DNA from 3 places in the Erwinia pyrifoliae DSM 12163 genome. Region 3 is predicted to be linked to each of the others. Evidence: predicted binding sites of a transcription regulator. Region 3 holds the regulator's gene; each other region holds the start of a gene.

What was found. The regulator sigma-54, encoded in region 3, starts transcription at its own class of promoters, with help from an activator protein. The targets are predictions, from matches to a motif close to GTTGGCACANNTTTCGCTNT.
Region 1: a site for sigma-54 is predicted at 2,578-2,597, ahead of glnA (glutamate--ammonia ligase). Genes of this name have one in related genera too.
Region 2: a site for sigma-54 is predicted at 8,599-8,618, ahead of glnK (P-II family nitrogen regulator). Genes of this name have one in related genera too.

The regions. Positions count from the first base shown of each region.
Region 1 is NC_017390.1:44,264-55,136, reverse strand. It holds gene yihX (glucose-1-phosphatase) at 1-284, opposite strand, end outside; gene typA (ribosome-dependent GTPase TypA) at 485-2,308, opposite strand; gene glnA (glutamate--ammonia ligase) at 2,744-4,153, shown strand; gene glnL (nitrogen regulation protein NR(II)) at 4,344-5,393, shown strand; gene glnG (nitrogen regulation protein NR(I)) at 5,401-6,810, shown strand; gene hemN (oxygen-independent coproporphyrinogen III oxidase) at 6,874-8,247, opposite strand; gene yihI (Der GTPase-activating protein YihI) at 8,503-9,027, opposite strand; gene yihA (ribosome biogenesis GTP-binding protein YihA/YsxC) at 9,589-10,218, shown strand; gene spfP (small protein SpfP) at 10,383-10,430, opposite strand; gene polA (DNA polymerase I) at 10,707-10,873, opposite strand, start outside.
Region 2 is NC_017390.1:2,869,520-2,880,392, forward strand. It holds gene acrB (multidrug efflux RND transporter permease subunit AcrB) at 1-2,377, shown strand, start outside; gene EPYR_RS13060 (type B 50S ribosomal protein L31) at 2,532-2,792, shown strand; gene ykgO (type B 50S ribosomal protein L36) at 2,803-2,949, shown strand; gene EPYR_RS13070 (hypothetical protein) at 3,406-3,759, shown strand; gene tomB (Hha toxicity modulator TomB) at 3,906-4,286, shown strand; gene EPYR_RS13080 (HHA domain-containing protein) at 4,316-4,534, shown strand; RNA gene ffs (signal recognition particle sRNA small type) at 4,604-4,700, opposite strand; gene EPYR_RS13085 (MGMT family protein) at 4,833-5,150, shown strand; gene EPYR_RS13090 (YbaY family lipoprotein) at 5,173-5,730, opposite strand; gene tesB (acyl-CoA thioesterase II) at 5,953-6,813, shown strand; gene amtB (ammonium transporter AmtB) at 6,888-8,189, opposite strand; gene glnK (P-II family nitrogen regulator) at 8,212-8,550, opposite strand; gene EPYR_RS13110 (SmdB family multidrug efflux ABC transporter permease/ATP-binding protein) at 8,829-10,583, opposite strand; gene EPYR_RS13115 (SmdA family multidrug ABC transporter permease/ATP-binding protein) at 10,576-10,873, opposite strand, start outside.
Region 3 is NC_017390.1:395,271-406,143, reverse strand. It holds gene kdsD (arabinose-5-phosphate isomerase KdsD) at 1-752, shown strand, start outside; gene kdsC (3-deoxy-manno-octulosonate-8-phosphatase KdsC) at 769-1,335, shown strand; gene lptC (LPS export ABC transporter periplasmic protein LptC) at 1,332-1,901, shown strand; gene lptA (lipopolysaccharide ABC transporter substrate-binding protein LptA) at 1,879-2,430, shown strand; gene lptB (LPS export ABC transporter ATP-binding protein) at 2,436-3,161, shown strand; gene rpoN (RNA polymerase factor sigma-54) at 3,210-4,643, shown strand; gene hpf (ribosome hibernation promoting factor) at 4,666-4,953, shown strand; gene ptsN (PTS IIA-like nitrogen regulatory protein PtsN) at 5,132-5,614, shown strand; gene rapZ (RNase adapter RapZ) at 5,809-6,663, shown strand; gene npr (PTS phosphocarrier protein NPr) at 6,660-6,932, shown strand; gene mtgA (monofunctional biosynthetic peptidoglycan transglycosylase) at 7,007-7,732, opposite strand; gene arcB (aerobic respiration two-component sensor histidine kinase ArcB) at 8,522-10,861, opposite strand.

The DNA.
Region 1 (10,873 bases), 350 kb from region 3:
TGGTGCATAATGGCAATGACTTCAGGGCGTACGCCGACAAATACCGCCTGCCAGCCGGCAGCAAACTGCTCATAGCTTAGCGGCAGCTCCAGCTCGTCACATATTTGCCGGGCGAATTCCTCATCACTGATTTCACCGCGTTCGTGCTGGTAAAAGCTCTCACCCATCTGGAAACGGCTTTGCAGCGTGGCCAAAGGCACACGGCCTAAATCGCTCCAGACACCCAGCACCCGGTTGAAATCAATATCAACAATGACATTACCTAAATCAAAGATATACAGCATGGTCACTCCCTTGTGTTGCGCTAAGTTATTCACTCTAACGGTAAAACGGAAGGCTGAACAGGTGGGAGAATTGAAAACTGCAGGGCAGTTGCAGGGTCAGAGAAGTTCCGACCCTGAAGAACGCGCGACTTTAGCCGTCATCATTCAGGATGCAGAGGCCTGGCCTTGCTGCATCCTGAAACCGACGAGTCAACGGCGGATTAAGCTTCTTTAGGACCACGACTTGCACGTTTGCGGTCGTTTTCCGTCAGGTGACGTTTACGAATACGCACCGACTGAGGCGTCACTTCAACCAGTTCATCATCATCGATGAATTCCAGAGCCTGCTCCAGAGACATCTTGATAGCCGGAACCAGCGTGGTAGCTTCATCAGTACCTGAAGCACGCATGTTGGTCAGCTTCTTACCGGTCAGGCAGTTCACCGTCAGGTCGTTAGAACGTGAGTGAATACCGATAATCTGGCCTTCATACACTTCAGCACCGTGGCCAAGGAACAGCTTGCCGCGATCCTGCAGGCTGAACAGGGCGAAAGCAACCGCTTTACCCTGGCCGTTAGAGATCAGCACGCCGTTCTGACGCTGGCCGATTTCACCAGCACGCACGTCATCATAGTGGCTGAACGTGGAGTACAGCAGGCCGGTACCAGAAGTCATGGTCATGAACTCGGTACGGAAGCCGATCAGGCCACGCGCCGGGATCAGGTAGTCAAGACGAATACGGCCTTTGCCGTCAGGGATCATGTCTTTCACATCCCCCTTACGCTCGCCCATTGCCTGCATCACAGAACCCTGGTGCTGTTCTTCGATATCCAGCGTCACGTTCTCGAATGGCTCTTGCATACGGCCATCGATTTTACGGTTGATTACTTTAGGACGTGAAACGGCGATTTCGAAGCCTTCACGACGCATGTTTTCAATCAGAACCGACAGGTGCAGTTCACCACGGCCCGATACGCGGAACGCATCAGAGTCTTCGGTTTCTTCAACGCGCAGCGCCACGTTGTGTACCAGCTCTTTGTTCAGACGGTCAAGGATCTGACGCGAAGTCACAAACTTACCTTCTTTACCGCAGAACGGAGAGGTGTTGACGTTGAAGTACATGGTCACGGTAGGTTCATCAACGCTCAGTGCCGGCAGCGCTTCCACATTCTGCGGATCGCAGATGGTGTCAGAGATGTTCAGTTCGCCCAGACCGGTAATTGCGATGATATCGCCCGCTTCCGCTTCGGTCGCGTCGATACGCTCCAGGCCCAGGTGGGTCAGAACTTTACCGACTTTACCGTTGCGGGTTTTGCCTTCGCTGTCGACGATAGTGACCTGCTGGTTAGGCTTCACTTTACCGCGCTTGATGCGGCCGATACCGATAACACCAACGTAGTTGTTGTAATCCAGCTGAGAGATCTGCATCTGGAAAGGTGCTTCCATCTCAACCTGCGGTGGCGACACATGTTTGACGATCGCTTCGTACAGCGGAGTCATGTCTTCCGCCATATCGCTGTGGTCCAGACCGGCGATACCGTTCAGGGCAGAGGCGTAGATCACCGGGAAGTCGAGCTGCTCGTCGGTGGCATCCAGGTTGACGAACAGGTCAAATACCTGGTCAACAACCCAGTCCGGACGCGCGCCCGGACGGTCAACTTTGTTGATGACCACGATCGGCTTCAGACCATTAGCAAAGGCTTTTTTGGTCACGAAACGGGTTTGCGGCATCGGGCCATCCATTGCATCCACAACCAGCAGCACCGAGTCAACCATTGACATCACACGCTCTACCTCACCGCCGAAGTCGGCGTGTCCAGGGGTATCAACGATGTTGATGCGATAGTCATTCCATTTAATGGCGGTGTTTTTTGCGAGGATGGTAATCCCACGCTCTTTCTCCAAATCGTTGGAGTCCATTACGCGTTCGGTTGCTTCGGTGCGGGCATCAAAGGTCCCGGACTGCTGTAGCAACTTATCAACCAGGGTAGTTTTACCATGGTCAACGTGGGCAATAATGGCGATGTTACGCAAATTTTCGATCACAGCTTTGCCTCAGGCATTAGAAATAGCGCGCTATTGTACACGGATTAATCGAAGGACTGAACAAGTTCGAAGACTTCATATAAAGATAACTGTCCGGATGGTTCTTGCACCCATTGCCAGTGCAAAGATTGCACGGGAATGTTGCCATTGCACCAAAATGGTGACCATTTACCACTCAACAGCACCAGGATGGTGCGCGACTTCCATCATGGTGCATTCCCCGTCTGACGAGAGGGCGCATCATAGCGCCTTTTGCGTAAAATAAAAAAGTTGGCATAGATTTCGCAAATACCCTACTAAGCGAAAAATGCCCTTTTCCACACGGTTGCCAGCTTGTCAGAGATCTTTATTATCGGAAGTAGCGCGGCAAATGCACAGCGCACCGTGGAAGTTCTCTAACCACGACGACAATGAAAAAATCCAGGAGAGTTAAGTATGTCCGCTGAACACGTTCTGTCGATGATGAACGAACACGAAGTCAAATTTGTTGACCTGCGTTTCACCGATACCAAAGGCAAAGAGCAGCACGTAACTATTCCTGCTCACCAGGTTAATGCTGACTTCTTCGAAGAAGGCAAAATGTTTGACGGCTCCTCGATTGGTGGCTGGAAGGGTATTAACGAATCCGACATGGTTCTGATGCCGGATGCCACCACCGCTGTCCTTGACCCGTTCTTTGAAGATTCCACTCTGATCGTTCGTTGTGACATCCTTGAGCCAGGCACTATGCAGGGCTACGACCGCGATCCACGCTCCATCGCCAAACGCGCTGAAGATTTTCTGCGCTCTTCCGGCATCGCCGACACCGTGCTGTTTGGACCAGAACCGGAGTTCTTCCTGTTCGACGATATCCGTTTCGGCAGCAGCACTTCCGGCTCCCATGTGGCTATCGATGATATCGAAGCCTGCTGGAACACCGGCAAAGAATACGAAGGCGGCAACAAAGGCCACCGTCCGGGTCTGAAAGGCGGATACTTCCCGGTTCCTCCGGTCGATTCATCGCAGGATATCCGTTCTGCCATGTGTCTGACGATGGAACAGATGGGCCTGGTGGTTGAAGCTCACCACCACGAAGTGGCGACGGCAGGTCAGAATGAAGTGGCTACCCGCTTCAATACCATGACCAAAAAAGCTGACGAAATTCAGATCTACAAATATGTGGTACACAACGTGGCTCACGCCTACGGCAAAACCGCAACCTTTATGCCTAAGCCCATGTTCGGCGATAACGGCTCCGGTATGCACTGCCACATGTCACTGTCTAAAGGCGGTACTAACCTGTTCGCCGGCGACAAATACGGCGGCCTGTCTGAAACTGCCCTGTTCTACATCGGTGGGGTAATCAAACACGCTAAAGCGATCAATGCGCTGGCCAACCCGACCACCAACTCCTACAAGCGTCTGGTTCCCGGCTACGAAGCGCCGGTTATGCTGGCTTACTCTGCGCGTAACCGTTCCGCGTCTATCCGTATTCCGGTTGTTGCCAGCCCGAAAGCACGCCGTATTGAAGCGCGCTTCCCTGACCCGGCGGCAAACCCGTACCTGTGCTTCGCGGCACTGCTAATGGCTGGCCTGGACGGCATCATCAACAAGATCCACCCGGGCGATGCGATGGACAAAAACCTGTACGATCTGCCGCCGGAAGAAGAAGCGGAGATCCCAAAAGTTGCTGGATCTCTGGACGAAGCCCTGGCCGCTCTGAACGAAGACCGTGAGTTCCTGACGCGTGGTGGTGTGTTCACCGACGACGCTATCGAAGCTTATATCGAGCTGCGTAAAGCGGAGATGGAGCGCGTGCGCATGACTCCGCACCCGGTGGAGTTCGAACTGTACTACAGCGTTTAATTTTGTTATCCGGCGAATTTCATCTCGCAGCTGGGGTATGAAGGACGCCGGGTATATGTTGCCGTGGAAACTTTCAGCCCATCTCCGGATGGGTTTTTTTCACCGCAAATTTATCGTTCAGCAGGACGATTTCAGCTGACGCGGCTATAATGCACTAAATTGGTGCAAAAGAAGTTCAGGAGAATGCTGTATGGCAACTGGCACGCTGCCCGATGCTGGGCAGATTCTCAATTCGCTGATCAACAGTATTTTGCTGGTCGATGGCGAGCTGGTGATTCATTACGCCAACCCCGCCGCACAGCAGTTGCTGGCGCAGAGTTCCCGCAAGCTGTTTGGTACGCCACTGCCGGAACTGATGGGGTATTTTTCCCTGAATATTGAGGTGATGCTCGAAAGTCTGGACGCCGGACAGGGCTTCACCGACAGCGAAGTCACCCTGGTGGTGGACAGCCGCGCGCACATTATGTCGCTAACCGCACAGCGCCTGCCTGATGGGCTTATTTTGCTGGAAATGGCGCCGATGGATAATCAGCGCCGGTTGAGCCAGGAACAGCTGCAGCACGCGCAACAGGTGGCAGCGCGTGACTTAGTGCGCGGTCTGGCACATGAGATCAAGAACCCGCTGGGCGGGCTACGTGGCGCAGCACAACTGTTGGCCAAAGCCCTGCCCGATCCGGCGCTGACCGAATACACCAAAGTGATCATTGAACAGGCAGACCGCCTGCGCAATCTGGTCGACCGTCTGCTGGGGCCGCAGCAGCCGGGAATGCACATTACCCAAAGCATTCATCAGGTGGCCGAACGGGTGGTTAATCTGGTTTCGATGGAACTGCCTGATAATGTGTCACTGGTTCGCGACTACGATCCGAGCCTGCCAGAGCTTCCTCATGACCCGGATCAAATCGAACAGGTTCTGCTCAACATCGTACGCAACGCGCTGCAGGCGTTGGGCGCAGAGGGCGGAACCATTACATTACGTACCCGCACGGCCTTCCAGCTGACGCTGCACGGCACACGTTACCGCCTGGTGGCACGCATCGATATTGAAGACGACGGTCCCGGCATTCCGGCGCAGCTGCAGGATACGCTGTTTTACCCGATGGTGAGCGGCCGCGAAGGCGGTACAGGATTAGGACTGTCCATTGCCCGCAGCTTGATCGATCAGCATTCGGGGAAAATAGAGTTCAACAGTTGGCCCGGACACACGGAATTTTCAGTTTACTTGCCTATTCGCCAGTGAGGTTTCTATGCAACGAGGGATAGTTTGGATCGTCGATGACGATAGCTCCATCCGCTGGGTGCTTGAGCGTGCGCTCACTGGAGCTGGTTTACAGTGCGCGGCGTTTGAGAGCGCAAACGAGGTGCTGGAAGCCCTTGCGACAAAAACCCCGGACGTTTTACTGTCTGATATTCGCATGCCCGGCATGGATGGGCTGGCGCTGCTGAAACAGATTAAGCAACGCCACCCCATGCTGCCGGTGATTATCATGACCGCGCATTCTGACCTTGATGCGGCGGTCAGTGCCTATCAACAGGGTGCGTTTGATTATCTGCCAAAACCGTTTGATATTGATGAAGCGGTGGCGCTGGTGGAACGTGCCATCAGCCACTATCAGGAGCAGCAGCAGCCACGCAATCAGTCGGTGAGCGGCCCGACAACCGATATCATCGGTGAAGCACCGGCCATGCAGGATGTGTTCCGCATTATCGGACGCCTGTCACGCTCTTCCATTAGCGTGCTGATCAATGGCGAATCCGGCACCGGTAAAGAGCTGGTGGCCCATGCCCTGCATCGCCACAGTCCGCGTGCCAAAGCGCCCTTTATAGCGCTGAATATGGCCGCAATCCCGAAAGACCTGATCGAGTCAGAGCTGTTTGGTCATGAAAAAGGGGCGTTTACCGGGGCAAATCAGATCCGTCAGGGGCGTTTCGAACAGGCCGACGGCGGCACGCTGTTCCTTGATGAAATCGGCGATATGCCGCTGGATGTTCAGACCCGTCTGCTGCGCGTGCTGGCGGATGGCCAGTTCTATCGTGTCGGCGGCTATGCGCCGGTCAAAGTGGATGTCCGTATTATCGCCGCTACCCACCAGAATCTGGAACGGCGAGTACAGGAGGGGAAATTCCGTGAGGATTTATTCCACCGTCTGAACGTGATCCGCGTGCATTTACCGCCGCTGCGCGAACGCCGGGAAGATATTCCACGGCTGGCCGGATATTTCTTGCAGGTCGCCGCACGCGAGCTGGGGGTGGAAGCCAAAATCCTGCACCCGGAGACCGAAACCGCGCTGACGCGCCTGCACTGGTCCGGTAACGTGCGCCAGCTGGAGAACACCTGTCGCTGGCTGACGGTGATGGCTGCCGGTCAGGAAGTGCTGATCCAGGATCTGCCGCCGGAGCTGTTTGAGACCGCGACGCCCGAAAACCCGGCGCAGTCGCTGCCGGACAGCTGGGTCACGCTGCTGGCGCAGTGGGCCGACAGGGCATTGCGTTCCGGTCATCAAAATCTGTTATCCGAGGCGCAGCCGGAGCTGGAGCGCACGCTGCTGACCACCGCGCTGCGCCATACTCAGGGCCATAAGCAGGAAGCGGCTCGGCTGCTCGGCTGGGGGCGTAATACTCTGACGCGCAAGCTGAAAGAGTTAGGGATGGAATAGTCCCCTTTTGGACGATGAAAAGGCGGCACGGTGACCTACCGGAGCCGCCTTTTCTTTTTCTATTCAGATAACCCTTGAGAATCGTGCACCAGACGTTTTCTGACGCAGATAGCGGTCGAAGCACATGCAGATATTCCTGATCAACAATCGTCCCTTAGCGGTGACGACAAGCGCGTTATCATGGCATTCCACCAGCCCGTCGGCGATCAGCGGCTGTAGCTGTGCCAGATCCTGCGCAAAGTAGTCGCGGAAGCGAATTCCCCAGCGCGTCTCAATGCTTTTAAATGACAGGGAAAAATGACAAATCAGGCGCTTAATCACATCGCTACGCAGACAGTCATCTTCCGTCAGCTGTAAACCACGCCACAGCGCCGTGTTGCTGGCGTGTATTTGCGCATAATAGTGCTTCAGCTCCTTGTGATTCTGCGCATAACTGTCCCCAAGCCGGCTTATCGCCGATACGCCCATTCCCAACAAATCGCAGTTGCCCTGAGTGGTGTAACCCTGAAAGTTGCGATGCAGTTCGCCCGCACGCTGCGCTACCGCCAGCTCGTCGTCCCGGCGGGCAAAGTGATCCATGCCTATAAACTGGTAATCCTGTGCCGTCAGGGTAGCAATGGTCTGTTGCAGAATCGCTAACTTCTGCTGTGCGTCCGGTAGCTCGGCCTCACGGATTTTGCGCTGGGCAGCGAACAGTGCGGGCATATGGGCATAGTTAAATACGCTCAGCCTGTCAGGATTCAGCTCGGCCACTTTCTGCAAGGTAAAGGCAAAGCTTTCCGGCGTTTGTGCTGGCAAACCATAAATCAGGTCAATATTGGTGGAAATAAACCCCAGCTGACGCGCACGGGCTACCAGAGCGAAGATCGTCTCCTCATCCTGCACCCGGTTCACCTTTTCCTGCACCTGCTTATTAAAGTCCTGCACCCCCATGCTCAGGCGGTTAAACCCCTCAGCACGCAGATGATCTAATACATCCAGCTCAATTTCTCGCGGGTCAACCTCAATCGATATCTCCGCCGTATCGCTAAAATGAAAATGCTGACGCAGACACGCCATCAGGCGGCCGATCTGCTCTTTATTGAGGAAGGTTGGCGTGCCGCCGCCCCAGTGCATCTGACTGACGGTACGCTGTTGAAATAACCGGGCGCGGGCGGCAATTTCCAGCATCAGTGCGGCAAGATAGTCATCGGCTTTATGCTGCTGACGCGTCACCTGCTTGTTACAGCCGCAGAAATAGCAAAGGCGATGGCAGAACGGAATATGCAAATAGAGTGACAGCGGGCGTTCAGGATAACGCAGCGCAGCCTGCAAAAAGGCCTGCTCATCGTAATTCTGATGGAACTCCAGCGCGGTCGGATAAGAAGTGTAGCGTGGGCCGGATAGGTTGTATTTCTCGATCAGTGGAAGATCCCACTCTGTCGTCTGTATCTGCATGCTCACTGGCCTTATCTGCGTGGTGGTGCAGATCGCCGCGTCACAGCAAGCTGCTGGCTGACGATCCGGCCGCGCAGCCGGGTTTTCAGCCGCGATAGCCGTTGTAGTTTAACCAACATTCCGCCCAGCCAGCACGGCAGAATCAGCGCAATCATTGATCCAGGCCAAATCATTGCCAGATATCGAGAAAAGTTAAGGCTGCGCGAAAATGCGCTGCCTGAGTCACGACAGAAAACGGCGGTATTAGCCGGAGTATCAATGATTACCTTTCAGCAGACGATACATGTCTTCTTCCGCCTGTTCGTCGTCGGCGGCGTCATCATCCAGCGCAATACCTAATTGCTCCATCAGCGCATCAATACGGTCAAGCGACTGATCCAGCCAGGCCTGATCTTCTGCTGACAGGGTCTCGCCATTTTCCAGACGGTCAAGCAACGCATCCAGACGTGGGTCATTTTCCAGCATCGCCAGCTCTTCTTCCGGCGACAGACGCGGTTTTTTCGCCACCGCCGGTTTAGCCGCTTTAACCGGCTTAGTGGGGACAATATCCGCACCCAGTGCAATCGCCTTCTTACTCCCGATGCGTGGGTCTTTAGCGGGTTTGCTCTTATCGCCCTTCTGGCTCCCGGTGACCGGATTAGCCCGGCTACCGGAGGTATTGCCGCTGTGCTTTTTGTCGCGTTTGCGATCGCGTGCTTCCTGGTTGATTTCTTCACGAGTTTTGCGTTTCACTCGTGATGCCGGTTTCTTATCCTGGGGCGTGCGTGCAGGCTGCTTCATGGTTTCTGCTCTCAGACTTTTATATTCAGTATAGAATTGCGGCGGAATCTAGCAGAAAGCAGAGCAAGAAAAAAGGCGGCAGGTCATCCTGTCGCCTTTTTTTGCACCTTCCGCAGAAGGACTGACATTTTCAGCATCCTTTTTAGCAACCAGTATCCCTGTTTTCCATTGCCCAGGCTGTGACTTACCACTCCGGGTAAACTTCCCTATCCCTGTCGCGTAGGCCTGTACACATTTCCTGCCCGGCCCGTGGTCGTCCTGATACTCCCTGGGCGCTTCATCCTGAAGTGAAATATCCTGCTTCTGCGTTTAAATATAAACGAACCTGTCAGCCTCACGACATAGAGGCAGTGTTTTCCACTTTCTTCTTTAAGAGGTTATCTCATAAGCATATGATAATAATCAAAAAAAATAACCTTCCCGGAGTAAATAACAGAGAGTGCTGGCAGCAAAAATAGTCAATGTCTTACAACCGTAAAGCAGGCGGGTGTCTTACCGGGCGCTTTGCAGCCATACAGGGTATAATCAGCCCAATTGCCCTTTTTATCTGGAGTATCTACATTGTCTGGCTGGAATTATCACCTCACCCATTTTGTCACCAGCGCCCCCGATATTCGCCATTTGCCTGCCGATACCGGCATTGAGGTTGCTTTTGCCGGGCGTTCGAACGCGGGGAAATCCAGTGCGTTAAATACGCTGACGAATCAGAGAAGCCTTGCACGTACCAGTAAAACACCGGGGCGCACGCAGCTGATTAACCTGTTTCAGGTTGCTGAAGGCTACCGTCTGGTCGACCTGCCTGGCTATGGCTATGCCGAAGTTCCGGAAGAGACAAAGCTGAAGTGGCAGCGTTCTCTGGCGGAGTATCTGCACGACCGCCACTGCCTTAAAGGACTGGTGGTTCTGATGGACATTCGCCACCCGTTGAAAGAGCTGGACAGACAAATGGTCTTGTGGGCCGTGCAGAGCGGGAGAGAAGTGCTGGTGCTGTTGACCAAAGCCGACAAACTGGCGTCCGGCGCGCGCAAAGCACAGTTGAATGCAGTAAGGGAAGAGGCTAAAACCTTCCTGGGTACGGTAGAGGTTGAACTGTTTTCATCGTTGAAGAAAATTGGCGTCGACAAACTGAGCCAGAAGCTGGACAGCTGGTATCGCGATCTTCCTCCGGCGACCGAAGAAAACGCGGTCTGACCTGAAGCCAGGTGTCTGGCGTTAGCCGCGAGCGGCAAATGCGTAAAACACGCAAGCGTTTATCATGCAGTAACTGAGATGACCGGGCGCGGCCGGCACGCAGAAATCCAGACGACAGGCAATAAAAAACGCCCCAGTCATGACGACTGGGGCGGCTAAAATATTCAGCCAAAACCGATTACGTTAAGTAAAAGGCCTGAAAGATAGAACATCTTACCTCTGTACCCTACAAAGCGAACTCTACATGATTTTTTGAGCGCTCAAAAGGGGTTTTTGCCGTTAATTTTCAGAAAATGACACAATTAATCTAACCTGGCTCACAAAATACGGTCAATTTTGTAGCTTTATAACGAAAAAGATGATTTAGCATAAGTGGTTAGCTAAAGGGTTAAATAACCGCATCAGGCACCGTTTAAAGCCCGTCATGGTCAGGAGAAAATCACCGGAACCCGCTAATACAAACTCCGGTGAGCCGCTACTGAGCGCAGTTAGTGAGCCTGGTCCCAGTTGTCACCTACGCCAATATCTACGCGCAACGGCACATCCAGCTTCATGCTCCCCTCCATCAACGCACGGATCTGCGCGCAAGCCGCTTCTACCGCATCCGCATGCACTTCAAACACCAACTCATCGTGCACCTGCATAATCATTTTGA
Region 2 (10,873 bases), 1.6 Mb from region 3:
TGACGGTTCACGCGTGCGCCTGAGTGACGTGGCGCATATTGAGCTGGGCGGTGAGAATTATGAGGTGATTGCTCGCTATAATGGGCAACCTGCTTCAGGTTTGGGTATCAAGCTGGCAACCGGAGCAAACGCACTGGACACCGCAGCGGCAGTGAAAGCGGAGCTGGGTAAACTGGAGCCGTTCTTCCCTTCAGGGCTGAAAGTGGTTTACCCGTATGACACCACGCCATTCGTTAAAATTTCAATTAATGAAGTGGTTAAAACGCTCGTTGAAGCTATCGTGCTGGTATTCCTGGTGATGTATCTGTTCCTGCAGAACTTCCGCGCCACCCTGATCCCAACGATCGCGGTGCCGGTAGTATTGCTGGGTACTTTCGCCATAATCAGTGCCTTCGGGTATTCAATCAATACCCTGACGATGTTCGGGATGGTGCTGGCTATCGGCCTGCTGGTCGATGACGCCATCGTAGTGGTGGAAAACGTCGAGCGTGTCATGGCCGAAGAGGGCCTGCCGCCGAAAGAAGCCACGCGCAAATCAATGGATCAGATCCAGGGCGCGCTGGTCGGCATCGCTCTGGTGCTGTCAGCGGTATTTATCCCGATGGCCTTCTTCGGTGGCTCTACCGGCGTTATCTACCGCCAGTTCTCGATTACCATCGTTTCGGCGATGGTGCTGTCGGTCATTGTTGCACTGATTCTGACCCCGGCACTTTGTGCCACCATGCTGAAGCCAGTTAACAAAGGCGATCACGGCAAAACCACCGGCTTCTTCGGCTGGTTTAACCGACTGTTTGACAAGAGCACCCATCACTATACCGACAGTGTCGGCCACATTGTGCGCAGCACGGGCCGTTATCTGGTGATCTATCTGCTGATTGTGGTGGGTATGGCATTCCTGTTCCTGCGTCTGCCAACCGCCTTCCTGCCGGAGGAGGACCAGGGGGTATTCCTGACCATGGCGCAGCTGCCTGCTGGCGCAACCCAGGAACGTACCCAGAAAGTGCTGGACCAGGTAACGGATTACTACCTGAATAAAGAAAAAGCGAACGTTAACTCGGTATTTACCGTTAACGGCTTTGGCTTTGCCGGGCGCGGGCAAAATACCGGGCTGGCTTTTGTCAGCCTGAAGCCCTGGGATGAACGTTCCGGTGCAGCTAACAAAGTTCCGGCCATTACCGGGCGGGCAATGGGCGCACTTTCGGCGATCAAAGATGCGATGGTGATCCCGTTCAACCTGCCGGCTATTGTTGAACTTGGAACCGCCACCGGTTTTGACTTCCAGCTTATCGATCAGGGTGGCCTGGGCCATGAAAAACTCACTGCGGCACGCAACCAGCTGTTGGGCATGATTGCCCAGCATTCAGATACGCTGGTTGGTGTGCGTCCAAACGGTCTGGAAGATACCCCACAGTACAAACTGACCATCGACCAGGAAAAAGCACAGGCGTTGGGGGTATCGCTGTCTGATATCAACACGACGCTCGCTGCTGCCTGGGGTGGTTCATACGTCAATGACTTCATTGACCGTGGCCGTGTGAAGAAAGTGTACGTGATGGGTGGTGCTCCTTACCGCATGCTGCCAGATGACATTGGTAACTGGTATGTTCGCGCTACCAACGGGGAAATGGTGTCGTTTAACGCCTTTGCTTCCGCGCAGTGGGTTTACGGTTCACCACGTCTGGAACGCTATAACGGTCTGCCTTCGATGGAATTGCTGGGCCAGCCGGCGGCAGGCAAAAGCTCCGGTGAAGCGATGGACCTGATGCAAGAGCTGGCGTCTAAGTTGCCAACCGGTATCGGCTATGACTGGACCGGCATGTCTTACCAGGAACGACTATCGGGTAATCAGGCTCCGGCACTGTATGCCATTTCATTGATTGTAGTGTTCCTGTGTCTGGCTGCGCTGTACGAGAGCTGGTCTATACCCTTTGCCGTTATGCTGGTAGTACCGCTTGGGGTTATCGGCGCATTAATTTTCACCACTCTGCGTGGGCTGAGTAATGATGCCTACTTTGTGGTAGGGCTGCTAACCACCATCGGGCTATCGGCGAAAAACGCCATCCTGATTGTTGAGTTTGCCAAAGACCTGATGGAGAAAGAAGGAAAAGGTCTGGTTGAGGCAACGCTGGAAGCGGTGCGTATGCGTTTACGCCCAATCCTGATGACCTCACTGGCGTTTATCCTCGGCGTTCTGCCGTTAGCAATCAGCAGCGGTGCCGGTTCCGGCGCCCAGAACGCCGTAGGTACTGGCGTAATGGGCGGCATGGTCACCGCAACCGTGCTGGCAATATTCTTTGTACCGGTGTTCTTTGTGGTCGTGCGCCGCCGCTTCAGTAAAAACAAAGAAGATATTGAACATAGCCACCCTGTGGATTAACACTTAACCACAGCTGTTGTGAGGAAGTAAGAGGCCGCCGGGATAACTGTGCTGCCTCTTTTTTTTGCCTTAAATATAGCCTTTAAGTGGTTGCAATTCAGGAAACGTCGGCGCATAATTTATGTTATATTATAACATATCATTTGAGGTAATAATGAAACCGAAAATTCATCCTGTTTACCGCAAGGTTGTGTTCCATGACACAACGGCCGATGCTTATTTTGTTGTAGGTTCCACCATTAAAACTGACCGAACCATCCAGCATGAAGGTGAAGATATGCCCTATGTGCCGTTGGATGTTTCCTCCGCTTCACACGTTTACTATACCGGCAAGCAAAAAGATTTTGCCAAAGAAGGCAGCGCTGCGCGCTTCAATCAGAGATTCGGCAGTTTTCTTGGCGCAATGAAAAAATAAGGGGAATATGATGCAGGTTCTCAGCTCGCTGGCATCGGCCAAAAAACGCCATAAGGATTGCAAAGTCGTTCGCCGTCACGGCCGCATATTTGTGATTTGCAAAAGCAACCCGCGCTTCAAAGCCGTACAGGGCAGAGGTGGCAAGAAGAAGCGCTGACAGTGACTGTCGCGGCGCACAGAATAGTGCCACCCGGATTCAAATCAAGGACAGCGCCAGCTGTCCTTTTTTTCCTCCAACGGGTGCTGTGGCGCGGTTTATAGATGCTGGCGACTCGTGTCTCTCAGTCAGCCACTGCATGGCCAGAAACCCACGTCCCCCGTGGTACGGAAAAAGTCTTTCTCAGTTCCCGAGCACTGCGGTAGTCAGCGACTTGACGGCGTGGAAGCAATCAAAAATGAAATGTATCTATTTATTACACACAACTTCTCTTTCGACATCCGCCTATATATAAATAAAACTCAACCACCCTCTTATACCTGTATGACGGCAATGCAGACAGGGGAATATTTGACCACTTAGTCATTGTGATAGGCTATACTGCAATTGACTGGTCGCCTGTTTAACGATTTCTGGCAACTATCCTGGGTAAAAAAATATCTCCGCGAGGAAAAAATGCTCAAAACTTTACCAGTAAAGTACAGCCAAACTGAAGCTAACCCACTTGAATTAATGTCAGAAATCCAACAGTTAATTCCAAAAATAGAGACTGACCTGGTCGGTTCCCTTGATTGGTATTCACCTGATGCGCGATATGTTCCCGATGCTATCAGAATGATTTCCCTGGAACATTTGGGACAATCGCGTTATAAAATGAACTACAGTTTTTGCTGGAACTTGTTCAATGCCTGTCTGGATATTGATGCGAACGAAACAATCAAGCAGTCGGTCAATTTTAGTTACCGTCCAAACGAACTGATTTTTGACTTTGTTGATAACCATCGCCAAATGATGTCAGACGAACTGTAATATTTAGTCATCACCCATACAGATAATTCATACCAGGTTATATTTGTACAGATGTTCATAGTCGCGTCGTAATTATCAATTCCAGGCTCACTGAGTTTACAAGTGCGGCTTAATGACATGTTTCGCGAGCTATGGAGGGAAAAATGATGGACGAATACTCACCGAAAAGGCATGATATTGCGCAGCTGAAATTCTTATGTGAAAACCTGTATGATGAAAGTCTGGCTACGTTAGGCGACAGCCACCATGGCTGGGTTAACGACCCCACCTCAACGAGCAATCTACAGCTTAACGACCTGATAGAGCACATTGCAGCATTCACTATGAATTACAAAATCAAGCATATCGAAGACTGCGATTTGATAAGTCAGATTGATGAGTATCTGGACGACACCTTTATGCTTTTCAGCAATTATGGCGTCAATACTCATGACTTACAACGCTGGCAAAAATCAGCGAAGCGATTGTTTAACATTTTTGCTAAAGAATGCCTAATGAGCCAGGTTCAATCCAGCCATTCATTTTAGCAGCCCATAACTCTTTCTACGGTTTAATAATGACTGACAAACTTCTTACGAAAACTGACTACCTGATGCGCCTCAGACGTTGTCGTTCAATCGACACCCTGGAACGCGTGATTGAAAAGAACAAGTATGAATTATCTGATGATGAACTGGCTGTATTTTATTCAGCCGCCGATCACCGTCTTGCCGAACTAACCATGAATAAGCTGTACGACAAAGTACCGGTTGCCGTCTGGAAGTTTGTCCGTTAAAAATGTAAAAGGTTTTGAGAAGCAGAATTAAGAAAGCGAATAGCTGGCTAAGGCAGAATTGGGTGGGGGCCCTGCCAGCTACATCCCGGCACACGCGTCATCTGTTACGGCTGCTTCCTTCCGGACCTGACCGAGTTCACAAATTAGCGTTGCGGGAGAACCAACAGGGCCCCCATTGAGTGCTCAGAATAATCAGAGCGAAAGCATTATCAATGATGCCCTTACCAATTGCAAGCCACCTCCTGATGACCGTTGTTTTCTTGCTCAATTTGCAGCTTTTTTCCCGGCCTGGAGCATCATGAGTTCGGAATCTGACAACTTCACACAACGAATCTGGCATATCATCGCCGCCATTCCTTTTGGATCGGTGACAACATACGGTGACGTAGCCCTGCTGGCCGGTTCACCCCGCGCCGCCCGCCAGGTCGGTGGTGTACTGAAGCGGTTGCCTGCAGGCAGCAAACTGCCCTGGCACCGGGTGATAAATCGTAAAGGGGAAATCGCATTGGCCGGAGATGATTTTGCCCGGCAGCGTCAGGCGCTGTTAAGCGAAGACATAGAAGTTTCTCTGGAAGGTAAAATTTGTCTGCAGCGCTACCGCTGGCAACGCCTGTAACGCCCCTTGCGGGGCGCTGTCGTTAGAGCGATGTCGGAGCCGGCACGCTGGATGATGGGGTAACCTGAGTAGGTGACGTTAAAGGTACAGTACTCGCCGTTCCACTATGAGTTGGTATGGCGACTGAAGGAACCGGAACCAGCGTCAAGTCCTGCCGTGTGCCGCCGCTGGTAACAGCCTGCTTCACCGTATCGGTAATAAACAGCAACTTGCCATCAACCGTCACTGCCGCACTCAACAAAATGCGCGCATTTGGCTTAATATCTGCGGGTTCAAATGGCAGGACAAAGCGGAAAGGTGCCTGTGCTCCTTCGGTGCGTACCACCCGCTGCGCCAGAATTTTAGACGGCGCATCAGCCAATGAGGCATCAGAGAGGGTGACCGTCAGTACCGCGTTGGGGGGGAGAGCGATTTTCTGACGGATCCATACCGTACCGCTAACATTAGGCATTCTCAGCGTCGATGACTGCCCGGCGACCTGAGATCCCAGTGTAGGAGTTGGCACATTTGTGCTTTTATCGGCACAACCCGAAATTGCAACGGCCAGCGCTGCGCTACTTAATACTTGCCAGATTTTCATTAATCATTTCTCCTTAACTCAGTGCTACGGCAAAACATTGCCACTGATTGGCCAATTTTTACTACTTTGGTGGATTTAATACTGGCACAAGTTGCTGATTTTTTCCTGTATGTGGCTATTTTCATGTGCAGGCCGTCTTAGAAAAGCTCATACGACCCGTTATTGACGTTGGCTGGTCGGATCTCGCAAACTGCAGTAGTAAAAAATATTGAGGAACCGGGTATGAGTCAGGCATTGCATAATCTGTTAAACCTGCTGGATCTGGAAAAGCTGGAAGAGGGTCTGTTTCGCGCACAAAGTGAAAATCTTGGTCTGCGACAGGTTTTCGGCGGCCAGGTGGTAGGCCAGGCGCTGTACGCCGCCAAACAAACGGTGCCGCAGGATCGCGTCACCCATTCATTTCACAGCTATTTTTTGCGTCCGGGCGACAGCCAGAAAACCATTATCTATGATGTGGAAAATTTGCGTGACGGGCAAAGCTTCAGCGCCCGCCGCGTAAAGGCAGTGCAAAATGGTCAGCCGATCTTTTACATGACCGCTTCATTCCAGGGCCATGAGAGTGGTTTTGAGCACCAAAAAACGATGCCCAAGGTGCCCGAGCCTGATGCACTGCCATCCGAGTCTGATATGACCCGCCAGATGGTGCAGTTTATTCCTGAAAAAGCCCGTAAAAAGTTTTTAGCCGAGAGACCGTTCGAAATCCGCCCGGTTGAATTCCATAACCCGTTGCAAGGCCACGTCAGTGAGCCGGTGCGCTATAGTTGGATACGCGCGAACGGCACCCTGCCCTCCGACAAACGTATTCATCAATATTTGCTGGGCTATGCTTCAGATTACAATCTTCTCCCTGTCGCGCTGCAACCACACGGTAAGGGTTTTCTGGAGCCAGGCATGCAGGTTGCCACCATCGACCATTCGATGTGGTTCCACCGTCCGTTCGATCTCAATGAATGGCTGCTGTACAGCGTAGAAAGCACCTCCGCCTCCGGCGCCCGAGGCTTTGTGCGCGGTGAGTTCTACAATCAGCAGGGCAGCCTGGTGGCTTCTACCGTACAGGAAGGCGTCATACGTCAAAACTCATAACACCCTGGTGGCATAAAAAAAGCGGGCCTTGAATGGCCCGCTTAACTTTTGGCTTCGGCTTTTCATGCCAAACATTAATTGTTATAAGCATTCTCGCCGTGGCTGTTAACATCCAGACCTTCGCGCTCCTGCTCTTCCGGAACACGCAGACCAACAGCCATATCCGCCACTTTGAAGCCGACGAAAGCGACCACTGCAGTCCAGACGATGGTCAGACCAACACTGAACAGTTGTACCCAAACCTGATGGCCCATAGTCACCCCCTCGGCATAGCCCACTCCACCCAATGAAGAAGACGCGAAGACACCGGTCAGGATGCAACCAACAATCCCGCATACGCCATGCACGCCGAACACATCACAAGGGTCATCAACACGCAGCCATTTTTTCAAGGTGGTTACCCCCCACAGGCCGGCCAGTCCGCCGATCGCTCCGATAATTAACGCACCACCAACACCTACGTACCCACAAGCAGGAGTTATGGCAACCAGGCCGGCGATAGCACCGGAGCTGACGCCCAGCAGTGAGGGCTTACCGCGTAGCGCCCATTCGCCGAAGGTCCAGCTTAGCATCGCACCAGCGGTCGCGATCACCGTATTGAGGAAGGCAAGAGCCGCAATTTGATTGGCTGCGCTGGCCGAGCCGGCGTTAAAGCCAAACCAGCCAAAGTAAAGGATCGCCGTTCCGGTAAACACCATCGGCAGATTATGCGGTTTAAGGGCTTCTTTACCGAAACCGGCACGTTTACCCACCAGATAAGCTCCGACCAGCCCCGCAACGGCGGCGTTAATATGAACCACCGTCCCCCCGGCAAAGTCCAGCGCACCGTCCTGAGCGAGGAAACCGCCGGCCCACACCATATGAGCAATTGGCAGGTAGGCAAATGTCAACCAGATAACCACGAAAATCAGCACCGCAGAAAAACGGATGCGTTCAGCGATAGCGCCAACAATTAAACCAACGGTGATACAAGCAAAGGACGCCTGGAAAGCGATATGAATATACTGATAAAAAGACCCCATCAGTGCACCAGGCGCGATATTTTTCAGCATCGCCCAGTTAAAGCTGCCAAAGAATGCGTTGCCCTCGCTGAATGCCAGAGAATAACCGTAGACCATCCACAATACGCAAACCAGGGCGAAAGTCATGGCAACCTGAGTCAGCATTGACAGCACGTTTTTCGCACGAATTAAACCGCCATAAAATAGTGCAATGCCGGGAATGGTCATAAAAAGCACCAGGGCAGTACAGATCATCATAAAAGCATTATCAGCTTTGTCGGCGACTGCGGGTGCAGCAGCCATTGCCAGCGACGGTAAAAAAGTGGCCCCGGCGAGGCAGAAGGTAGCAATTTTTTTCATTTTATCCCATCCCATCTATTCTATTCTTAGCCCCGGATTACAGTGCTGCTTCATCAGTTTCACCGGTACGAATGCGGATGACCCGCTGCAGCTCTGCAACGAAAATCTTCCCGTCACCTATTTTTCCGGTGTAGGCCGCTTTGCTGATGACATCCACAACTTCATCCAACTGGTCTTCCGCAATAGCGATGTCAATTTTTACTTTTGGCAGGAAGTTCACGCTGTATTCCGCACCGCGATACAGCTCCGCATGCCCTTTCTGACGGCCAAAGCCTTTAACTTCAGTGACGGTGAGTCCCTGAATGCCGATAGACGACAGCGCTTCACGCACGTCTTCCAGTTTAAACGGTTTGATTACCACGGTAACCAGCTTCATACGATCCCCCAGGATTAAAATATGGCTGTCTCAGCAACACCTGTCTATTAAGCAAAGGCTGTGCCACAGTTGAATAACTGAAGATTTCATATGATGAGTCAATGTCGGGCTGATACCTGGCTGAGACTGCATTTGAACGAAAAGAGAGAAGCAGAAAAAGAAGAAAAAATAACGCACCAACATGGTGCGCCATGCATTAAGTCAGTGCATTTTTTCTCACCGTCGGCCATTTTCTCGCCTGAATTTGGTGCAGCACAGCGATTGTCTCTTCCGGACTCTTATGACACGGCAAGCTGCGCGCCAGCCAGCTGCAACTGATACATCTGCCAGTAGCGTCCGCGTGCCGCCAATAGCTGCTGATGACTGCCGCGTTCAACCACCCGTCCGCGATGCAGCACCAGGATGGTATCCGCTTCGGTGATCGTCGATAGTCGATGGGCGATGACGACCAGCGTAGTCCGCTGACGTACCGCACGCAGGGCTTGCTGGACCGTCTGCTCGGTACCGGAGTCGATATTTGCCGTGGCTTCATCAAGGATAAGTATTTCAGGCGTCGAGACCAGCACTCGGGCCAGTGCTAACAGCTGCTTCTGCCCGACGGAAAGAGAATTACCCTGCTCCCCCAATCGGGTATGAATACCTTCAGGCATAGAGCGCGCAAGCGCCGCCAGCTGCACCTTCTCCAGAACATCCCAAACCACTTCCTCACTTATCTCTCTTCCCAAAGTGATATTGGCGAAGAACGTATCAGCTAATACCACCGGATCCTGCTGAACCATCGCCACGCTGTTGCGTAGTGCGGCATGGCTGAGTGAGGGCAATGGTCGATTATCAAGCAGGATCTCGCCGTCGCTCAACGGGTAGTAGCCCATCAGCAGGCTGGCAAGCGTGCTTTTACCGCTGCCGGTGTGCCCTACCAGCGCAACAAAATGGCGCGGCGGCACCGACAAATTGATATCCGTCAGCACCGGGCGACTGGCGCGATAAGCAAACGTCAGGTCGCGAATGTCGATGCTGCCACTACTGAGCGGCTGGATATCTTTACCATAAGGCTGGCGGGGCGCATCCATCAGCTCGAAAATGCGCTCACCGGCTACCACGGCCTGTTGCAGCATCGATTGCTGGGTGGTCAGTTCGATCAGAGGCTCGTTGAGCCGGCCGAGATAGCTGATAAAAGCGTAGAGCACGCCGACTTCAATGCTTCCCACAGATGAAAAACCATAAAGCATCATCAGCCCGCAGAGTATCAGCGCGGAAAACAGGCTGAGCAGCGGCCGCAGCAGGAAACCATCCAGGCGTAACGTCTGCATGCGCGCCAGATAGTGCGAGCGGCTGGCCTCGCCCATACGTTCGCCAAAACGGGCCTGCTGACGAAACTGTTGGATCACGCTCATGCCGCTAATCACTTCGTTAAAACCATTATTGATTTCTGCCAGGTAACTGCGCACCCGGCGCACAACAGGCGTGCTGTAACGCTGATAGATCAGCATCACGGTCAGCACCGCCGGAAAAATGGCCACCGCCACCAGTGCCATGCGCCAGTCCAGACTAAACATTGCCACCAGCATCGCACCGACCAGCGCAGCACTGCGCAGTACGGTAGCCACCACGGTGACATACAGATCGCGCACCACTTCTGTATCATTGGTCACCCGCGAGATAATTTGCCCGACCGGCTGAGTATCGAATGCGCTTAACGGTTGGCGCAAAGCGGCATCCATAACATCGGTGCGTAAACGCTGTACCACGCCAACTGCGGCCTGGTTGAACCGCAGTGCCTGCCAGTAATGGAGTAAAGCGGCCAGCAGCTGTAGCAACAGGTAGCTGGTTACCAGCCCTGCCGCCAGCCCAAAAGGCATACGGTGTTTCGCCACCAACTGGTCAATAAAATAACCGATCAGCACCGGTCCAAGCACTTCTGCCGCTGCGGCAATCCACAACATTAATACGGCCAGGCCAAGGGATTTCCGCCAGGGTGCACCGTAGGAAAGCAGCCGCTTGATCGTCGGCCATAGCCGAGTAGTATTAGCCATGTGTCACTCCCTGTACGATGTCATCTTCATCTAACGCCGCTTCCAGCTGCTGATAGCGATACATTTCACGATACCAGCCTTCCATGGCGAGCAGCTGTTCATGATCACCACGCTGGGCAACGGCACCATACTGCAATACCAGAATTTCACTGGCCTCGGCCAATGCAGATAGACGATGTGCGCTGATGATCACCGTGCGCCCTTCTCCCCAGCGCCGCAAATTTTGCAGAATTTGGTGTTCAGTACGAGCGTCCACCGCAGACAGGGCATCATCCAGCAGCAGAATTTCA
Region 3 (10,873 bases):
TCTTTGTTCATCCTGCTGAAGCCAGCCACGGCGATCTGGGCATGGTGACGTCTGACGATGTGGTGATTGCCATTTCCAATTCCGGCGAATCTTCAGAGATTTTGGCCCTGATCCCGGTACTGAAGCGCCTGCACGTCACATTAATCTGCATCACCAGCCGCCCGGAGAGTGCAATGGGGCGTGCGGCAGATATCCATCTGTGTGTTAAAGTCCCCCAAGAGGCCTGCCCACTTGGCCTGGCGCCGACCACCAGTACCACCGCCACGCTGGTGATGGGCGATGCACTGGCCGTTGCACTATTAAAAGCCCGTGGTTTTACCCAGGAAGATTTTGCCCTCTCTCACCCCGGTGGCGCGCTGGGGCGCAAGCTGCTACTGCGTGTTGATGATATCATGCACTGTGGTAATGCTATGCCACACGTCAGCCGTGACGCCTCACTGCGCGACGCCCTGTTGGAGATTACGCAGAAAAACATGGGGATGACGGTGATTTGTGACGCTTCGATGCAAATCGAGGGTATTTTCACCGACGGTGATTTACGCCGCGTCTTCGATATGGGCATTGATATCCAGCACGCCAGTATTGAAAGTGTGATGACGCCGGGCGGCATTCGCGTGCGGCCTGGTACGCTGGCAGTGGATGCACTAAATCTGATGCAAACCAGGAATATCACCTGCGTCATGGTTGCCGACAACGATCGGCTAATTGGCGTGATCCATATGCATGACATGCTGCGCGCTGGCGTAGTTTAACCCAGGAAGCGAAAAAATGAGTCACCCAGCAACCACCGTTGAAACCTGCTACGGGCCGGTAAGCCAGCAGGTAATCACTAAAGCACAGCACATCAAACTCCTGATCTGTGATGTGGATGGCGTGATGTCGGACGGCGTGGTCTATCAAGGCAATAACGGTGAAGAGCTGAAAGGCTTTAACGTGCGTGATGGCTACGGTATCCGCTGCCTGCTGACATCCGCAATAGAAGTGGCGATTATTACCGGCCGTAAAGCAAAACTGTTAGAGGATCGCTGCACCACACTCGGTATTCATCATCTTTACCAGGGGCAGTCGGATAAGGTTTTGGCCTTCCGCGAACTTCTGGATAAACTGGCACTCGGCGCTCACCAGGTGGCTTACATTGGCGATGACCTGATTGACTGGCCGGTCATGGCACAAGTTGGTCTGAGCGTGACGGTCGCCGATGCGCATCCCATACTGCTGCCCCGTGCTGACTACGTGACGCGCCTCGCTGGCGGGCGCGGTGCAGTGCGCGAAATCTGTGACCTGATATTAATTGCACAGGGTAAGTTTGCAACGGCTATAGGGCAGTCTGTATGAGTAAAACAAGACGCTGGATAACACTGATACTGGCAACTATCGCGATAGTGTTGATCGGTTGGAATCTGACGGACAGCGATAACAGTGAAGGTGCTGTCACCAGCAATGATACTGAACCGACTTATATGAGCGATAATTCACGTACGCTGGTATATAGCCCTACAGGCGCAATGAGTTATAAGCTGGTTTCAGACAAAGCGACCTATTACGCTACCGATGCGGTGAGCTGGTTTGACAATCCGGTGATGACGACATATGACGACAATAAGACGCCGTCCTGGACAGTACGTGCAGATAAAGCGAGGCTCACCAACGATCGGATGTTGTATCTCTATGGGCATGTGCAGGTAGACAGCCTGACTCAGGATGCACAGCTTGAGCGGATCAAAACGGACAACGCACAGGTTAACCTGACCACCCAGGACGTCACTTCGGAGGATCGGGTCAACCTTTACGGCCGTAGCTTTAACTCTACCGGCATGAAGATGCGTGGGAATTTGCGGAACAAAACTGCCGAGTTGATTGAAAAGGTCAAAACATCTTATGAAATTCAAAATGAACAATAAAAGCTTAAAGTTACTGACAGCCAGCCTGCTGCTGGCCATTAGCGTTCCGGCCTTCGCACTGACTGGCGACTCCAATAAACCCGTTAATATTGATTCAGAAAACCAGGCGCTGGATATGCAGGGGAATGTGGCCACATTCACCGGCAACGTGGTGGTGACTCAAGGCAGCATCAAAATCACGGCGGATAAAGTGGTGGTGACCCGCCCAGGCGGCGATAGCAAAAAAACCATTGTCGACGCCTATGGCAATCTTGCAACGTTCTACCAAATGCAGGATAACGGTAAACCGGTTCAGGGCCACGCTCAGAAAATGCATTACGAGCTGGCGAGCGATCTGGTCGAGTTAACCGGTAACGCTTATCTCGAACAGCTCGACAGCAATGTCAAAGGCGATCGCATTACCTATCTGGTGAAAGAACAGAAAATGCAGGCCTTCGGCAACACCGGCAGACGCGTTACTACCGTGCTGGTGCCATCACAGCTGCAAGATAAAGACCCTTCATCAAACGGTCAAAAGAAGAGTAACTAACGAATATGGCAACCTTAATTGCAGAAAACCTGGCGAAGGCCTACAAAGGTCGTCGCGTGGTTGAAGATGTCAGCCTGCAGGTTAAGTCTGGCGAAATCGTTGGTCTGCTTGGCCCCAACGGGGCGGGTAAAACAACGACATTTTATATGGTTGTAGGGATCGTGCCGCGCGATGCGGGGCGCATCGTGATCGATGAAGAAGACATCAGTATATTGCCGCTACACGCGCGCGCGCGCCGGGGGATTGGCTACCTCCCACAGGAAGCCTCTATTTTCCGTCGCCTCAGCGTTTATGACAATCTGATGGCGGTATTGCAGATCCGTGACGATCTCACCAGCGAACAGCGCGAAGACCGTGCCAATGAGTTACTGGCAGAGTTTCATATCGCTCATCTGCGTGACAGCCTGGGTCAGGCGCTTTCCGGGGGCGAACGCCGCCGTGTGGAAATTGCCCGCGCGCTGGCGGCCAATCCAAAATTTATCCTGCTGGATGAGCCTTTCGCCGGGGTTGACCCGATATCCGTAATTGATATAAAAAAAATCATCGAACATCTGCGTGACAGCGGCCTTGGCGTATTGATCACCGATCACAACGTCCGTGAAACGCTGGCAGTCTGCGAACGCGCCTATATTGTCAGCCAGGGGCACTTAATCGCCCACGGTACCCCGGAAGCAATCCTGGCCGATGAACAAGTGAAGCGTGTCTATTTAGGTGAAGAGTTCAGACTCTGATAAGGTGTTCACCTTAGGTATGATTTCTGGGGAATTAACATCCTGAATATGAAGCAAGGTTTACAACTCAGGCTGAGCCAACAGCTTGCCATGACGCCACAGTTGCAACAGGCCATTCGCCTGTTACAGCTATCTACGCTTGAACTACAACAAGAAATTCAGCTGGCGCTGGAAAGTAACCCGCTGCTTGAACAGACCGATATTCATGAAGAAGTCGACAGTCGCGAATATCAGGAAACCGAGGCGCTGGATACCCGGGAAGCACTGGAACAGAAGGACATGCCGGAAGAGCTGCCGCTGGATGCCACCTGGGATGAGATTTATACCGCCGGCACGCCCTCAGGGACCGGCACCGACTACCATGACGATGAATTGCCCGTCTATCAGGGGGAAACCACTCAGACACTGCAGGACTATCTGATGTGGCAGGTGGAGCTGACGCCGTTTAGCGATACCGACCGGGCAATTGCAACATCGATTGTCGATGCCGTTGATAGTACCGGCTACCTGACGGTTTCACTGGAAGAAATCCTCGACAGCATGGGTAATGACGAGCTGGCACCAGAGGAAATCGAAGCGGTGCTGAAACGGGTGCAGCGCTTTGATCCGGTGGGCGTCTGCGCGCGCGATCTGCGTGACTGTTTGCTGGTTCAGCTATCGCAGTTCGCTCAAGAGTATCCTTTTCTCAAAGAGGCTCGTCTGATTGTCAGCGAACATCTCGATCTGCTGGCAAACCATGATTTTCGTAGCCTGATGCGCGTCACGCGCCTGAAGGAAGAGGTGCTTAAAAGCGCAATGCTGCTGATTCAAACCCTCGATCCCAGGCCCGGTCAGTCGATCAATACTCAGGAACCGGAGTATGTTATCCCGGACGTACTGGTGCGTAAAATCAGCCATCGCTGGGCGGTGGAGCTTAATGCTGACAGCTTACCGCGCTTGAAAATCAATCAGCATTACGTTTCTCTTGGCTCGAATTCGCGCAGCGATAGCGACTCGCAGTTTATCCGCAGTCACCTGCAGGAGGCGAAATGGCTGATCAAAAGTCTGGAAAGCCGTAATGATACCCTGTTGAAAGTGACCCGTTGCATCGTCGACAGACAGCAGGCTTTTTTTGAACAAGGTGAAGAGTTTATGCGTCCGATGGTACTGGCAGATATTGCCAGCGCGGTCGATATGCATGAGTCAACGATTTCGCGCGTCACCACGCAAAAGTACCTGCACAGCCCGCGCGGCATTTTTGAACTGAAGTATTTTTTCTCCAGCCACGTCAACACCGAAGGCGGGGGCGAAGCCTCATCCACGGCCATTCGTGCGCTGGTGAAAAAGTTAGTCTCGGCGGAAAATCCTGCCAAACCGCTTAGCGACAGTAAGCTAACCTCCATGCTTTCCGAACAGGGAATTATGGTCGCCAGGCGTACGGTGGCAAAATACCGAGAGTCTTTATCCATCCCGCCATCAAATCAGCGTAAACAGCTGGTTTGAACGAACAGAGAAGGAAGACACGATGCAGCTCAATATCACTGGACAACACGTTGAAATCACGGAACCATTGCGTGAGTTTGTTACCGCTAAATTTGCCAAACTGGAGCACTATTTCGACCGGATTAATCAGGTCTATATTGTTTTAAAAGTGGAAAAAGTGACGCAAATTGCAGATGCCACGCTGCATGTAAACGGCGGAGAGCTGCATGCCACCTCGGAAGATAAAGATATGTACGCGGCGATTGACGGCCTCATCGATAAGCTGACGCGTCAGTTGAATAAACATAAAGAAAAGCTAAAACAACACTAAACTTCACTAAGCACCGGCTGGATTTTTCAGTACCGAAATCATGAGTGAGGCTGAACGCGGTTAACGGCTCGTCTTTTGTGATAAGACGAGCCGTTACTCGATACGGCAGGTTAACCTTTTGATTCAACCCCTGGGAAAATGCCATACGCCCTGCGGAAGTGAATAAGTAAGTGAAACTATGATGAACAACGATCTGAAACTGGAACTGGACTCCGTGCTAAGCGTCGCCTGCACGCGTAATGATGTACATTGCCAAAGCAAAAAACGCGCTCTGGAAATTATCAGTGAACTGGCGGCTAAACAGCTTAACCTGCCACAGCAGATAATTTTCGATGCTATTCTGACGCGCGAAAGAATGGGCAGTACCGGTATTGGTAATGGCATTGCCATCCCGCACGGCAAACTTGAAGAAGATACTTTGCGTGCCGTAGGCGTCTTTATACGGCTGGAGAACCCTATCGCTTTTGATGCCATTGATAATCAGCCTGTGGATCTGCTGTTTGCCCTGCTGGTGCCGGCAGATCAGTGTAAAACGCACCTGCACACACTTTCACTGGTCGCCAAACGCCTGGCAGATAAAACCGTTCTGCGTCGTCTACGCGCTGCACAGAGTGATGAAGAACTGTATCAAATCATCACGGAAGATCACCATCGGATCTAACCGAGCGGTGATATATCCACAATCATTGGCGTGATAATAAAACAATTGCAAAACGCCAAATGGGGTCAGCAATATGGACACCGTTCACCCCACATCGGGTAGAAACACGGCCCGGTAACAACACGGGCGAGGCGGCTAAAGCGGTTGCGACTTCATGCACAAAGGTGCAAAGGGCTAAACTGGGGGAAAAGTAAATGGTGCTGATGATCGTCAGCGGTCGTTCAGGATCTGGGAAATCAGTGGCGCTGCGCGCCCTGGAGGATATGGGATTCTACTGCGTGGATAATCTACCCGTGGTATTGCTGCCCGATCTGGCTAACTCGCTGGCAGAGCGCAATATGTCTGCGGCGGTGAGTATTGACGTGCGTAACATGCCGGAAACCCCAGAGGTATTCGAACACGCGCTCACCAGTCTGCCTGATAGTTTCTCGCCGCAGCTGCTGTTTCTTGATGCCGATCGCAATACCCTGATCCGACGTTACAGTGATACCCGCCGTCTGCATCCCCTTTCCAGTAAAAATTTGTCGCTGGAAAGTGCCATTGATGAAGAAAATGTTCTGCTGGAGCCGTTGCGTTCCCGCGCCGATCTGATTATTGATACCTCAGAAATGTCCGTTCATGAGCTGGCAGAAATGCTGCGCACCCGCCTGTTGGGTAAGCGTGAGCGCGAACTGACAATGGTTTTCGAATCATTTGGCTTTAAGCATGGTATTCCAATCGACGCCGATTACGTTTTTGACGTGCGCTTTCTGCCCAATCCGCACTGGGACCCGAAGCTGCGTCCGATGACCGGCCTTGACCGCCCCGTTGCCGCGTTCCTCGACCGCCATACTGAAGTACATAACTTTATTTATCAGACGCGCAGTTATCTGGAGTTGTGGTTACCCATGCTGGAAACTAACAATCGCAGCTATCTGACCGTCGCCATCGGTTGTACCGGTGGTAAACACCGCTCGGTATACATTGCTGAGCAGCTGGCAGACTATTTCCGCTCGCGCGGCAAAAACGTTCAGTCTCGCCATCGTACGCTGGAAAAACGCAAAACATGAGTATAAAGCAGACCGTAGAGATTAAAAACAAGTTGGGGATGCATGCCCGCCCGGCGATGAAGCTGTTTGAGTTGGTACAAAGTTTTGATGCCGAAGTGCTGCTGCGCAATGAAAGCGGTACTGAAGCCGAAGCAAGCAGCGTTATCGCTCTGCTGATGCTGGATTCAGCTAAAGGTGGCCATATTGAGGTGGAAGCCAGCGGCCCCGAGGAAGAGAAAGCGCTGGCGGCAGTTATCGACCTGTTTGATGCCGGTTTTGATGAAGACTGAGCCACGGATCAAGGCCGACAACCTGCCGCCGGCCTGATCCTCGCGACAGCCCTTTCGCAACACGGGGTTAATTTTCACCGCAACTTATGTTCCAGCAGGAAGTTTTCCCCACCTAATTGGCGCATTTGGCGTAAAATCCACTGCTGCCGCTGGCGCAAGTATGCAGACGGCGCATTCGCCCTGAAATGAAGCGGATCGGGCAGCACCGCCGCCAGCAACGCCGCTTCAGAACGGGTCAGACGGCTGGCAGGTTTATGGAAGTAGCGCTGCGATGCCTCCTCAACCCCAAAAACCCCTTTCCCCATTTCAGCAACGTTAAGATAAACGGTCAGGATGCGCCGTTTGGTCCAGACAGACTCTATGCCTACCGTTAATCCGGCTTCCAGCCCTTTACGTAGCCAGCTGCGCCCATCCCAAAGGAAGACATTTTTAGCCGTCTGCTGCGATAACGTTGAGGCGCCACGCATTGCCTTCTTCTCGCCATCGCTGTCCAGCACCGACTGGATTGCCGCAACATCAAACCCCCAATGAGTGGGAAACTTTTGATCTTCAGAGGCGATCACCGCCAGCGCCATCCACGGTGATATATCCGGCATGTCGACCCAATCAGAGTGAGCGACATAGCTAAAATCACCGCTAAACCATGCCCCCAACTGCCGCTCAACCATCACGGCAGAGAAAAGTACCGGCACAAAAGCAAAAATCACTAAACCGCTCAACCATAAAGCCGTTATGCCCAGCACCAGACGAATAATCCAGTATCTGATACGCGTTAACCTGCTGTTTTGACCGCGACTCATATTCGTTGAACCACTAAATTGCGATTTACGTAAAAATCCACCAGGATTTCTCCATAAAGATAAGTTAAACTGTTCTTAGCGGAATCGGTTCCATTAAAACGTACGATCCTGCTACAACCCACAATCTGACGGCCAGAAAGGTCGTAACCCGGCAATTGAATGATTCAAAATACTTATGTATAATCTCATTTAGCCGGTTAAAACTGACATTCTTTGAAATAAGTTCAGGCAAAATTTTTCATTCTGCTACTTATTTCGCTGCACAAAGGTACTAAACTGAGCCACTTTGCCCGATGGCAGGGTCAGCTTTTGAATATTTCTGATCAACTATCGGATAATTTGTGGTAACACAAATCAGAATGTTGCAGTTATTGCTCAGAAAAACGAAACAAAATAAATAAAAACAAATGGTTAAACTAAACTCATGCCAATATGATAGCATCAGGCTCCGTCGGAAAGAAAAAGCGGTTCAACTAATGCGTTCAACCTAATCCGGGGGGGCAAAAAAAGGCAAATACGTTTAAAAAGCAAGCAATCTGTCGTGTAAATTGATTCCGTGCTTGACTAAATGTTCAAATTCGGGTCTCCTGTTGACAAACGCCGTTCAACATCACACATTTTAATGAATTTGGTAACATGTGATTCAGAATTTGCTAAGGTATTGAATAGACGTCTTTGAGTTTTACCCAATACCAAATCTGCGCTCCCGACGAGACCTATCAAAACAGCGCAGGTTACCAATTTCCCTGGTGTTGGCGCAGTCTTCGCGCACCCCGGCTTCGGTCGGGGTCATTTTTTTTCAGCGTCTGTTACCCATTGCCGTAATACTTCCATATCATTACGCCATTCGAGTTTGAGTTCATCAATCCATTCCTGCACGTTATCCCACCATGCCGGCAGCTCCGGGCTTTGGATCTGTTTTGCCACCTGCTGTAAATGCATCAGGCCGACAGAACCCGCTGCACCCTTGATTTTGTGCCCCTCCTCCGCAATGCCTTTCTGGTCGCGTGCCATCATATTCGAGTCCAGCGCCGCCAGATATCCGGGCATCATCTGCTCAAACATCGCCAGGCTCTGGTGAATTAATCCGGGGCCAACCAGCTCCATATACTGTTCCAGCATCGGTAAATCGAGTAACGCCAGCTCTTTTTCCCCCATGCTGCGCTCAGGAGTCGTCGTGAGATCCTCTGCCTGATAGTCCCAGTACCTTTTGATCATCGCCGTCAGCGCAGATACCGCCAGCGGTTTGCTCAATACGTCATCCATACCGGCATCCAGATATTCCTGTTTGTCCTTCAGCACGTTGGCCGTCAGCGCCACCAGCGGGGGCAGCCGGGCAGTGGCGTAGCGGAGATGAATAGCCCGCGCCACATCCAGCCCGGTCATATCCGGTAGCTGGATATCCAGCAATACCAGGTCAAACTCATCCGGGTCGAACATCTCCAGCGCCGCCTGACCGGTCATGGCCACTTCCACGCTGTTGCCCAGCTTCTCCAGCACCGAGCGGGCCACCACGACATTCAGCTCAATATCTTCCACCAGCAGCACATGCAGGGCTGGCAGCGGCAGTTCATCTTCAGCACGCTCGTCCTGTGATACTTCCGCCACGCGCGGTGCGTTAAGCGTCAGGGTAAAGCATGACCCTTTGCCGGGTGCGCCTGAAACGCTGATATCCCCGCCCATGCTTTGCGCCAGCCGCCGCGAAACCGCCAGCCCAATACCGGTGCCGGTGGCAGGCTTACCGCCGCGCCGATCCTTCACCTGGTAATACATGGCAAAAATTTTGTCCTGCTCATCCTGCGGGATGCCAATACCGGAATCCTGCACATCAAAACGCAGGCACTCTTCGCTCTGATAGCCGACACGCACCACAATTTCACCCTGGCGGGTGAATTTCACCGCATTACCAATCAGATTCCACAGGATTTGACGTAAGCGTGTACCGTCGGCCAGGATTTTGTGTGGCAGCGGCGGCTGTGTTTCCAGCACAAACTTGAGCCCTTTCGGCTCTACCAGCAGCCCGGAGATATTTTCCAGGTCGGCAAGGAAACCGGTGAAGTCCATCGGCTGGGTATCCAGCTGCACTTTGCGTCGCTCCATTTTGTCCATTTCGATCACATCATTAAAAATGTTGCCGAGGGTAATCGCCGACACATGGATAGTTTTAAGGTACTTGAGCTGTTCCTGGTCGAGATGGGTATCCAGCAGGATGCGGCTTAAACCGACAATGCCATTAAGCGGCGTACGAAGCTCGTGGCTGATGGTTGAAATAAAGGTAGTCTTCTCCCTGCTGGCGTTTTCTAAAGCGTCCTGATAACGCTTACGCTCGGTTATATCGCGTCCAAAGCCCATCAGCCCACTTCGTTTGCCAACCCGGTCGTAATAGGGCACCTTACGGATTTCAAAACAGGCTTTGCGCCCGTCAGGATATTGCAGCCACTGTTCATAGGTGAGCGAGACATTGTGATGGAACACTTTTTCGTCCGTTTCCAGCACTTTGGTGGCCGCATCGTCGTCATAAACTTCTTTGGGCGACAAACCAATCAGCTGTTTTTCACTTTTGCCCGTTAACAGCTCCATTGCCCGGTTGCAGCCGGAAAATTGACGATCGCTGTTGCGGTAGAACACCAGGTCCGGTGAGGCATCAAGAAACGATCGCAGAAATGAGGATTGTTGTTCGAGTTCAATCTGCGCCTCTTCACGGCGCGACATCTCATCTTTGAGCCGCGCCATGACCTGCAAACGCTCCTCTTCGGCCTTAATACGATCGGCAATCTCCTGGTTCAACCGGGTGATGTTGCCCTGCATCTGCTGATTCAGCTCAAGGTCGCGTTTGCGCATCTCCTCCAGCTTATCCACCAGCCGCACCAGCCGCTGGCGCGACTCTTCCAGCTGTTCCACCACTACAGAGAGAAAATAGACCGCCCACGGGGTGATCAGCAGGCCGAAAAACACCGAACGCACCATATCAATGCTCTCAACGCGCCCGTGCAGCACCATCGTGACGGCCATTTGAACAATCATCGCCAGCACCACCAGCGCTGAAGCCAACAGCAACGAGAAACGAATTAGCCCAAGTTTCATCATCAAATCAACGTAGTACTGCGCTAACAAACGAATTTGCTTCATAAAGAGTCCCTT